One region of the Arthrobacter caoxuetaonis genome, then DNA from elsewhere that is predicted to be linked to it. Evidence: riboswitches for the same ligand, from Rfam matches in the RefSeq annotation. Region 1 holds a riboswitch; the other holds the start of a gene.
The links. Region 1 has a riboswitch for S-adenosylmethionine ahead of NF551_RS09245 (flavin reductase family protein). Riboswitches for the same ligand answer to the same signal wherever they lie in the genome.

Region 2: linked by a shared signal. The riboswitch ahead of NF551_RS13575 (hypothetical protein) and the one ahead of NF551_RS09245 (flavin reductase family protein) in region 1 are both predicted to bind S-adenosylmethionine.

Annotation. Positions count from the first base shown of each region.
Region 1 is NZ_CP099466.1:2,024,302-2,028,312, reverse strand. Features, by position in the region: gene aspS (aspartate--tRNA ligase) at 1-450, shown strand, start outside; gene NF551_RS09250 (ATP-binding protein) at 524-1,642, opposite strand; gene NF551_RS09245 (flavin reductase family protein) at 1,730-2,236, opposite strand; SAM riboswitch class IV at 2,285-2,404, opposite strand; partial or broken gene NF551_RS09240 (MFS transporter) at 2,505-2,810, opposite strand; gene NF551_RS09235 (MFS transporter) at 2,850-3,218, opposite strand; gene NF551_RS09230 (PhzF family phenazine biosynthesis protein) at 3,271-4,011, shown strand, end outside.
Region 2 is NZ_CP099466.1:2,941,188-2,945,198, reverse strand. Features, by position in the region: gene NF551_RS13595 (thiolase family protein) at 1-29, shown strand, start outside; gene NF551_RS13590 (enoyl-CoA hydratase/isomerase family protein) at 29-796, shown strand; gene NF551_RS13585 (3-hydroxyacyl-CoA dehydrogenase family protein) at 793-1,641, shown strand; gene NF551_RS13580 (hypothetical protein) at 1,707-2,303, opposite strand; gene NF551_RS13575 (hypothetical protein) at 2,342-2,728, opposite strand; SAM riboswitch class IV at 2,746-2,878, opposite strand; gene NF551_RS13570 (SGNH/GDSL hydrolase family protein) at 2,948-3,946, opposite strand.

The DNA.
Region 1 (4,011 bases):
GCCTTCACCTCCCCGAAGCCCGAGTTCATGGACACCTTCGATACGGATCCCGGCTCGGCCCTGGCCTACGCCTACGACATTGTCTGCAACGGCAATGAGATCGGCGGCGGTTCCATCCGTATCCACCAGCGCGATGTGCAGGAACGCGTGTTCAAGGTCATGGGCATCTCCGAGGAGACCGCCCAGGAGCAGTTCGGCTTCCTGCTCGAAGGCTTCAAGTACGGCGCTCCGCCGCACGGCGGCATCGCCTTCGGCTGGGACCGTGTGGTGGCCCTGCTGGCCGGCGCCGACTCGATCCGCGACGTCATCGCCTTCCCGAAGTCCGGCGGCGGCTACGATCCGCTGACCTCCGCTCCGGCGCCGATCAGTGCCCAGCAGCGCAAGGAAGCCGGCGTCGACTTCAAGCCGGAGAAGAAGCAGGACAAGCCGGCCGAGGCTCCCGCTTCCTAGCCCGACCCAGCCTGCATAAGGGCCCGGCCGCCACTTAGGCGGCCGGGCTCTGTGCTTTAAGCGTCTGTGCTTTTTAGGGTTCGGCGGGTGGAGCGCTCATGCCCGCCTGACGGCGCAGGTGCTGCCGCAGGCCCGGGATGGCGAAGTCCACTTTGCCGTGTCCGGTGGACTCGATAAGTCCGGCTGCCAGCAGCCGGGACCGGTAGTTGGCCACCAGGTTGGTTTTCGCGCCAAGGCGGCGGCCGATGTCGCCGGCCAGGGACGGGCCGTCATCCACCGCCATGGCTGAGAGAAATTCCCGGTCCTTGGCCGACGCCGTCGCCAGGGCTGCCTCAATGACGGTGCGCGCGTTGCGCCGGTGGGCTGCGTCTATGGCCCGCTGGACGGCATCCGTTCCGAGGTGGCCGGCCTGCGTCTCCGCCTCCCGCCAGAGGAAGTAGCCCACCAGCTGGATCAGGAACGGATAGCCGCCGGTCGCCTGTGCGGCACGGCTCACCAGATCGGGGCTGATCTGGAAGTCGGCGCCGGCAAAGGTCGAAGCAAAGGACTCTTCAACCTCCCGCACAGCAGCGGCATGCAGGTCGATCTTGTCGGCCCGACGCAGGAACGTCGCCACGCCCTCGTTCAGCAGATCCGAAACTGCCGCTGGCAGCCCCGCGAAGACCAGTCCGATCGGCAGCCGGGCCTGGATGAAATGCTGCACGCTGGCGGCAAGCTGCGCGAGCTCGCTTCGGTCAGCGGCGTGGATCTCGTCCACGCTGATGATGAGGCCGGTGCGGTGTTCGTCCAGGAGGGTCAACAGTTCCTCCCCGACACCGCGCCACGCGACCTGCCGTTCGGGCGGCAGCTGGGTCGTAATGCTGAAACCGGCAGCTGCGAGGGCGGTGATGCGGCGGGTCTTGGGCCCGTCCCCCAGTTCCTCGGCCAGGCGGCGCATCGATTCGCCAATGCGGCCGACGAATCCCGGCGTGGCGGTCTCGGAGATGACAGCCCAGCCGCTTTCGCGGGCCAGGTCATGTGCGGCGCCGAGCATGACGGTCTTGCCGATGCCCCGTGCACCGGTAAAGATCGTCAGCAGGCCGGGGGCGCCGGACCCCAAACGGAGTCCGTACTGGAACTCATCCAGCACGCCCTCCCGTCCCAGGATTTGCGGGGGAGTGGCCCCGGCGGAAGGTCGGAACGGGTTTTCCATGCGGACAGACTCCTGTGAGTCGCTGTGTGCTTTGTGAGTTTGCGCGGGCTCGATGAGTCTATATGAGTTCTGTGAGTTTGAGGCTGGTCAGGCGAAGGCAGGGACAGCCAGATTGCGGAACGCCGAACCGTGGAAGACCAGCGGCTCATAGGCATCCCCGTGGGCGGAATAGCCGTGAACCCGAAGCAGGACGACGGCGTGGTCCCCGGCCGGGACCTCATTCTCCACCGATGTCTCCAACCAGAGCGCTGCCTCGTCGAGGAACAGGGCGCCGGAACCGGCGTTGTGCAGATCGAGTCCGGCAAAGCGGTCGCCGTCGCGGGAAGCGATCTGGCGGCAGACGCCGTCGTGCCCGGAACCCAGGACGGAGACTCCGATCCGGCCCGCCGAACGCAGTACCGGCCAGGTACGGGAGGTGTTCTGCACGGCGAACATCACCAGGGGCGGATCCATGGAGACCCCGACAGTAAAGGAGGAGGCCACGATTCCCTGCGGGGCGCCGTCAACTTCGGCGCAGAGTGCTGCGATTCCGGACGGGAAGCGCCCAAAGGCCTGGCGCAGTGCATTTGGCTGGAGATCGGTTTCGAGTGCCATGAAGATTCCTCTGCCTGACGCGCAGCCTGCGGCAAGGAGCCGGATGCGGCGCTGTACTTGCCGGACCGGGAGATCCACCGGAACGGCCGAATCGTCACCTGGAGCACCCCGCTACGGCGAGAGGGTTGCCGTCCAGCCGGCCAGGGCCTCTGGCTGGAACTCTTGATTCTGGCTACCAATCTAGGGGCGCGGTATCCCGCGCGCAAACCCGCGCTGTGAGGCGTACACACGCCGCAACAGTTCGTAACGGGCTGTCTTAGGGCGCGCGCTATTCCGGCAGCAGCTCCAGGGATGTGTCCGCCGCGGCCGAACCGGGACGGTCCCGGACGCCCATCTTCGCCAGCGCCAACGGTCCCAGCACACCTCCAGCCAGCAGAACTGCAGCGAAGACCAGGCAGGCTGCCAGCCAGGAGCCCCCGGCGTAGACGAAGCCCGCCAGCAGCGAACCAATGGCCGCGCCGAGCAGGCCCGCGTTTCCTAGGATGCTCATCGCCCGGCCGAGGCGGCGCGGGTTCAGTTCCGCGGCGACTTCCCCGTACATCGGCAGCAGCAGTGCCCAGGAAACGCTGGTGAGTACCCAGAGCGCGGCGGCGCGTCCTGGACCGGCCCGGGATCATCTTCCGGCGACGTCGGACGCCTGCGCGGAGCGCAAAGCAGCACGACCAAACGCTTCGGAAGAGAGCAGGCCAGCCATGGAACCTGAGTCACGGTCCGGGAACTCTGCGGCAAGGGCGCGGATGGACACCCAGAAGAGGGCCCCGCCCACACCGCCGAGGATCGCTGCGCCGAAGGCAACGGACAAGGAACCGGCCAGCGTGTAGCCGAGACAGCTCACGGCATAGAGCAGGGCGCCGGACGCCGCGGTGACGGTCCTCGGGCGCTTATCCGCCAGCCAGCCCGCTGCCGGACGGGCGGCAACCGACACAAGGAGTTCGGCCGCGACCAGGATCCCGATCGCTTCCGCGCCGATCCTAGCCAGCAACGGACACGGGAATGGGAACGGTGCCGCCCCGGCCAGCCATTACAGTGTCCGCATGAGACAACGCTGGTTCAAACAGGTAGACGTCTTCGGCAACAAGCCGTACCAGGGCAACCCGCTTGCCGTAGTGCTGGACGGGGAGGGCCTCGACGACGAGCAGATGCAGCAGTTTGCCCGCTGGACGAATCTGTCGGAGACGACCTTCGTGCTCCCGGCCATCCAGGACGAGGCTGACTACCGGGTCCGGATCTTCACGCCCGGAGGGGAGATACCGTTTGCCGGGCACCCTACGCTGGGCACCTGCCACGCCTGGACGGAAGCGGGAAACACCCCGATGAAACCGGGCCTCGTGGTCCAGGAATGTGGAATCGGCCTGGTTCCCCTGCGCGTCAATGCCGGCCTCGCTGCGTTCGCGGCGCCCCGCCTGATCCGCACCGGACCCGTGGAAGAGGACATTCTGGCCAGGGTCACAGCCGCCCTGGGCCTGCGGCCGGACCAGGTCAAGGGCCACCAGTGGGTGGACAACGGTCCGGGCTGGCTGGGACTGCTGCTCCCTGACGCCGAAACGGTGCTGTCGCTGACGCCGGACCATGCAGCGATTGGCGGCCTCCGGGTGGGGGTTATAGGCCCGCAGCCCGAATCGGCGGAGACGGACTTCGAGGTACGTGCCTTCGCGCCCGGCCTGGGTGTCTCGGAGGACCCGGTCACGGGCAGCCTCAACGCAGGCCTGGCCCAATGGCTGATCGGCCAGGGCATCGCCGAAGAACGCTACACCGTCACCCAGGGCACAGCCGTC
Region 2 (4,011 bases), 920 kb from region 1:
GCACCGCCATGCTGATCGAGGCCGTGTAGTGCAGGACTTCGCGGAAGTTTCCGCTCACTTCACCACGCTCAAGGTCACCATCGGGGAAGACCGCATCTCCGCGGTCCTGAACCGTCCGGAGGTCCGCAACGCCATTGACCAGGCCATGGTCGATGAGCTGCACGCCCTCTGCGCCGAACTGGAAAACAACCCGAAGATCCTGATCCTTTCCGGCACCAACGGGATCTTCGCTTCCGGGGCGGACATCGCCCAGCTGCGCGAACGCCGCCGCGAGGATGCCCTGCGCGGGATCAACTCGACGATCTTCCACCGCATCGCCAAGCTGCCCATGCCGGTCATCGCGGCGCTGGGCGGCTACGCCCTGGGCGGGGGAGCGGAGCTGGCCTTCGCCGCCGACTTCCGCATCGCCACCCCGACCGTGAAGATCGGCAACCCGGAAACTTCGCTCGGCATCATGGCCGCAGCCGGCGCCACCTGGCGGCTGAAGGAACTCGTCGGCGAACCCCTGGCCAAGGAAATCCTCCTTGCCGGGCGCATCCTGAACGCCGGGGAAGCCCTGGCAGCCCGCCTGGTGACCGAGGTCCACGAGGCGGAAAACCTGATGGACGCCGCCAACGCACTAGCTGACCGGATCGCCAAGCAGGACCCGCTGGCCGTACGCATCACCAAGTCCGTGTTCCACGCGCCCGCCGAGGCGCACCCCGTGATCGACACCCTCGCCCAGGGCATCCTCTTCGAGTCCGAGGCGAAGTTCGACCGCATGCAGGCTTTCCTGGAAAGGAAGAAAAACAAATGACAGTTCCCTCCAAGGTCGGTGTCCTCGGCGGCGGCCGTATGGGCGCGGGCATTGCCCACGCCTTCTGCACCGCCGGTGCCGCCGTCGTCGTGGTTGAGCGCGATGAGCAGGCAGCCAGCGCAGCGTACGAGCGCGTTGCCTCCAACCTCGCCAAGAGCGTTGAGCGCGGCACCACGGACGAGACCCTCGATGCCCTGGTTGCCAGGCTCAGCGTCTCCACCGATTATGCAGACTTCGCCGGCTCAGGCCTGGTCGTCGAGGCAGTTCCGGAAGACTTCGCCCTGAAGGCTGCCGCGCTGGCCGCTGTGGAGGAGCAGTTGGGCGACGGCGCCTGGCTCGCCTCCAACACGTCCTCGCTCTCAGTTTCGGAGCTGGCCGAAAAGCTGCAGCGTCCGGAGCGCTTCTGCGGCCTGCACTTCTTCAACCCGGTTCCTGCCTCCACCCTGATCGAGGTGGTCCTGGGCAAGCAGACTTCCGAAGAGCTCGCCGAGGCCGCCCGAACCTGGGTGGCCGACCTGGGCAAGACTCCCGTCGTCGTCAATGACGCTCCGGGCTTCGCCAGCTCCCGCCTGGGTGTGGCGATCGCGCTCGAGGCGATGCGCATGGTGGAAGAGGGTGTTGCGTCCGCTGAAGACATCGACGCGGCCATGGTCCTGGGCTACAAGCACCCGACCGGCCCACTGAAGACCACGGATATTGTAGGGCTGGATGTGCGCCTCGGCATCGCCGAGTACCTGGCCTCCACACTCGGCCCGCGCTTCGAGCCGCCGCAGATCCTGCGGGACAAGGTGGCCCGCGGCGAGCTTGGCCGCAAGACCGGCAAGGGGTTCTTCGACTGGAGCTAGTTTCATAACGAGCGGCAGCCCGCATCCTTCGCCCCTTTGAGGCCGGAGCATGCGGGCTGCTGCCGTTAAGGCCGCTGTCCGGCTTCTGCCGGGGGAGACTGCGGGCGTGCGGCATCAATGCCGGCAAGCCAGCCTGGAGCCCTGCCGCCCTGCGGGGGCTGCAGGGCCGCGGCGTCAAAACCGCTGGTCTGCAGCAGCCAGGAAACCAGGGAGTTCGAGTTCCACATGTCGCCGCCGGGCACCTTCGCGCCCCACACCTTCAGGGGCACCTGCGGCACCCGGGCAAGCAGGGCCTCGGCACCGGCAGCGTCCAGATTGAACACGAGGGCCGGTTCCGGCGCAAAGGCGAGGTCCGGTATGACCCCGTTCGGCCAGCACCGCACCTCGTACCGGAACAGCCTGAGCCGTCCGAGGGACCGGAGTCCCACTGGTCCCGTGGCCACGACTCCGCGCGGACCGGTGCCCTGGCCCCACGCCGGGGTCATTTCAATCGCATAGCGGGAACCGCGCGCGGTGACTTCCAGTGCTGCGTGGAACAGGGGCCGGGGACGTCGCCGCTCGCGCAGCGCGCGCCAGAGCTCCCACCAACGGCTGGTGCGGACCACCAGATGGCCGCCGGCACCAACCGGGAGCCACCACAACCGCACCTCGGCTGTGTCCATCCGGCCCCTTCCCCTGAACAATCCGCCCAAGTATTGCCCTACGCGGAATCGCTGTCCTGCATCCTCAGATCATGTCGCGGAACCCGTCCCCGGCAGGGAGCCGCCCGCCCGGTAGTAGCCAAGTAGAAAAAAGAACTCCGGTTGCGGCCTTCGAAGGCGCCCGGGACCATCAGGGACGAATACCGGGGGCACCACTGGGGCTGCCCGGGGCTGAGCGCGAGGGCTTCGGCGAGGAGCGGAATGTCGTGGTGCCACATAAGCTGCTGCTGCCCGGCGATTATCAGGTAGATCAGGTCCAGCTCCGGATCGGCGTGGACTTCGACGTCGATCCAGTCCTCGTAGCGGTTGAGCCGGCCGCCGTGGATCCAATGGATCTTGTGGCCGGGGGAAAAGGCGGTGCAGCGCGGGTCACTGGAGGGAAGCACAGCGTGTCCTTCGAAAGAGAGTGTCCTTGCCCGCTCCGGTTGGACGCGGGCCGCTTCGTCATCCGAACCACCCGCCGAACAGTGGGGTTGGTGCATGGCCAGTCGGAGCTTTTCCGCACCGGGAAGGTGCGGAGGCCATGTCTCGTGAAGCATTGATTACGTTAGCAGGTGCCGGTGGCACCCGTCCCTTGCCGCGTCTTGTTTCGGCAATGACAACGGTTACCGCCGGCCGCGGCAGTGGCCCTTCCCATGCCCCAGATGGACATCTGCGGTGATGGCCGCCAGGTAGCCTTCGCGGTAGCCGGTGGCATTCGGGTGCAGCTGAAACTCGCTGCCCAGGGCGATGATCCATGGATCCGCGGACCCCACGCCGTGCCCGGCGAACTCATCCGTGACATCCACGAAGGTTTCTCCGCGCTGTACCTGTCCGGCCAGCACCGCGTTCAGCGCGTCCGTCCCCTGGCTGAACAGTGCCACCGCCTCCGGGCTGAGCGGTCCCGCGGTTCCGGCTTCGAACAGGTACGGATAACCGACGAGTACCAGTTCGGCCCGCGGCGCGAGTTCACGAACCTGGCGGAGGGATTCCTGCAGCTGCGCCGTGAGGGTGGTTTGCGCGTAAGCGGTCGCACTCGCAATGGCGGGTGCACAGGTTTCCGGCAGCACCGGACCGATGCAGGCCTGGACGACGGCGCCGAATTGAACGTCATTGCCGCCAATCGTGACGGTGACCAGGTCGGTGCCCCGGTTCAGGGAACCATCCGCGCGCAGGGCGGCGATCTGCTCCGGCAGGTCCACGGGTCCGGCTGGAGCGCCCGGGGGAGTGCTCGACGCCGTCGCCCCGGCACACGTCACATCCGCCTCCCGATCCACCCGGCGAAGGGCATCCAGCAGGGCCGGGTACCCTTCTGCAGTCCGGCCGCAGGCATCGAGGAGCGGCCCGCCGCCAAAGCCCGACGCGTAGGAGTCACCCAGGGCAACGTAATCCACTTCTCCGCCGCGGTCCCTGTCTCGATCCCAGCCTCGATCCCAGCCCCGATCCCAGCCCCGATCCCAGCCGCGGTGGTGGTCCCACCCGCGGTCCCGGTCCCACCCGCGGTGGTGGCCGCGGTCCTGGCCGCCCGCAGCCGCCGGAGCCGCAACCCCGCCGGCAGTTAGGACACTTCCGAGAAGCAGCACCAGGCCTGCTTTCGTCCAGCCGCGCATCGGGTTCCGGTTCATCGTCGTACCTTCCGTCGTCGTCCGGGCCCACGGTAGCGCCGCCGCGGACAGGAGCAAACACGTGG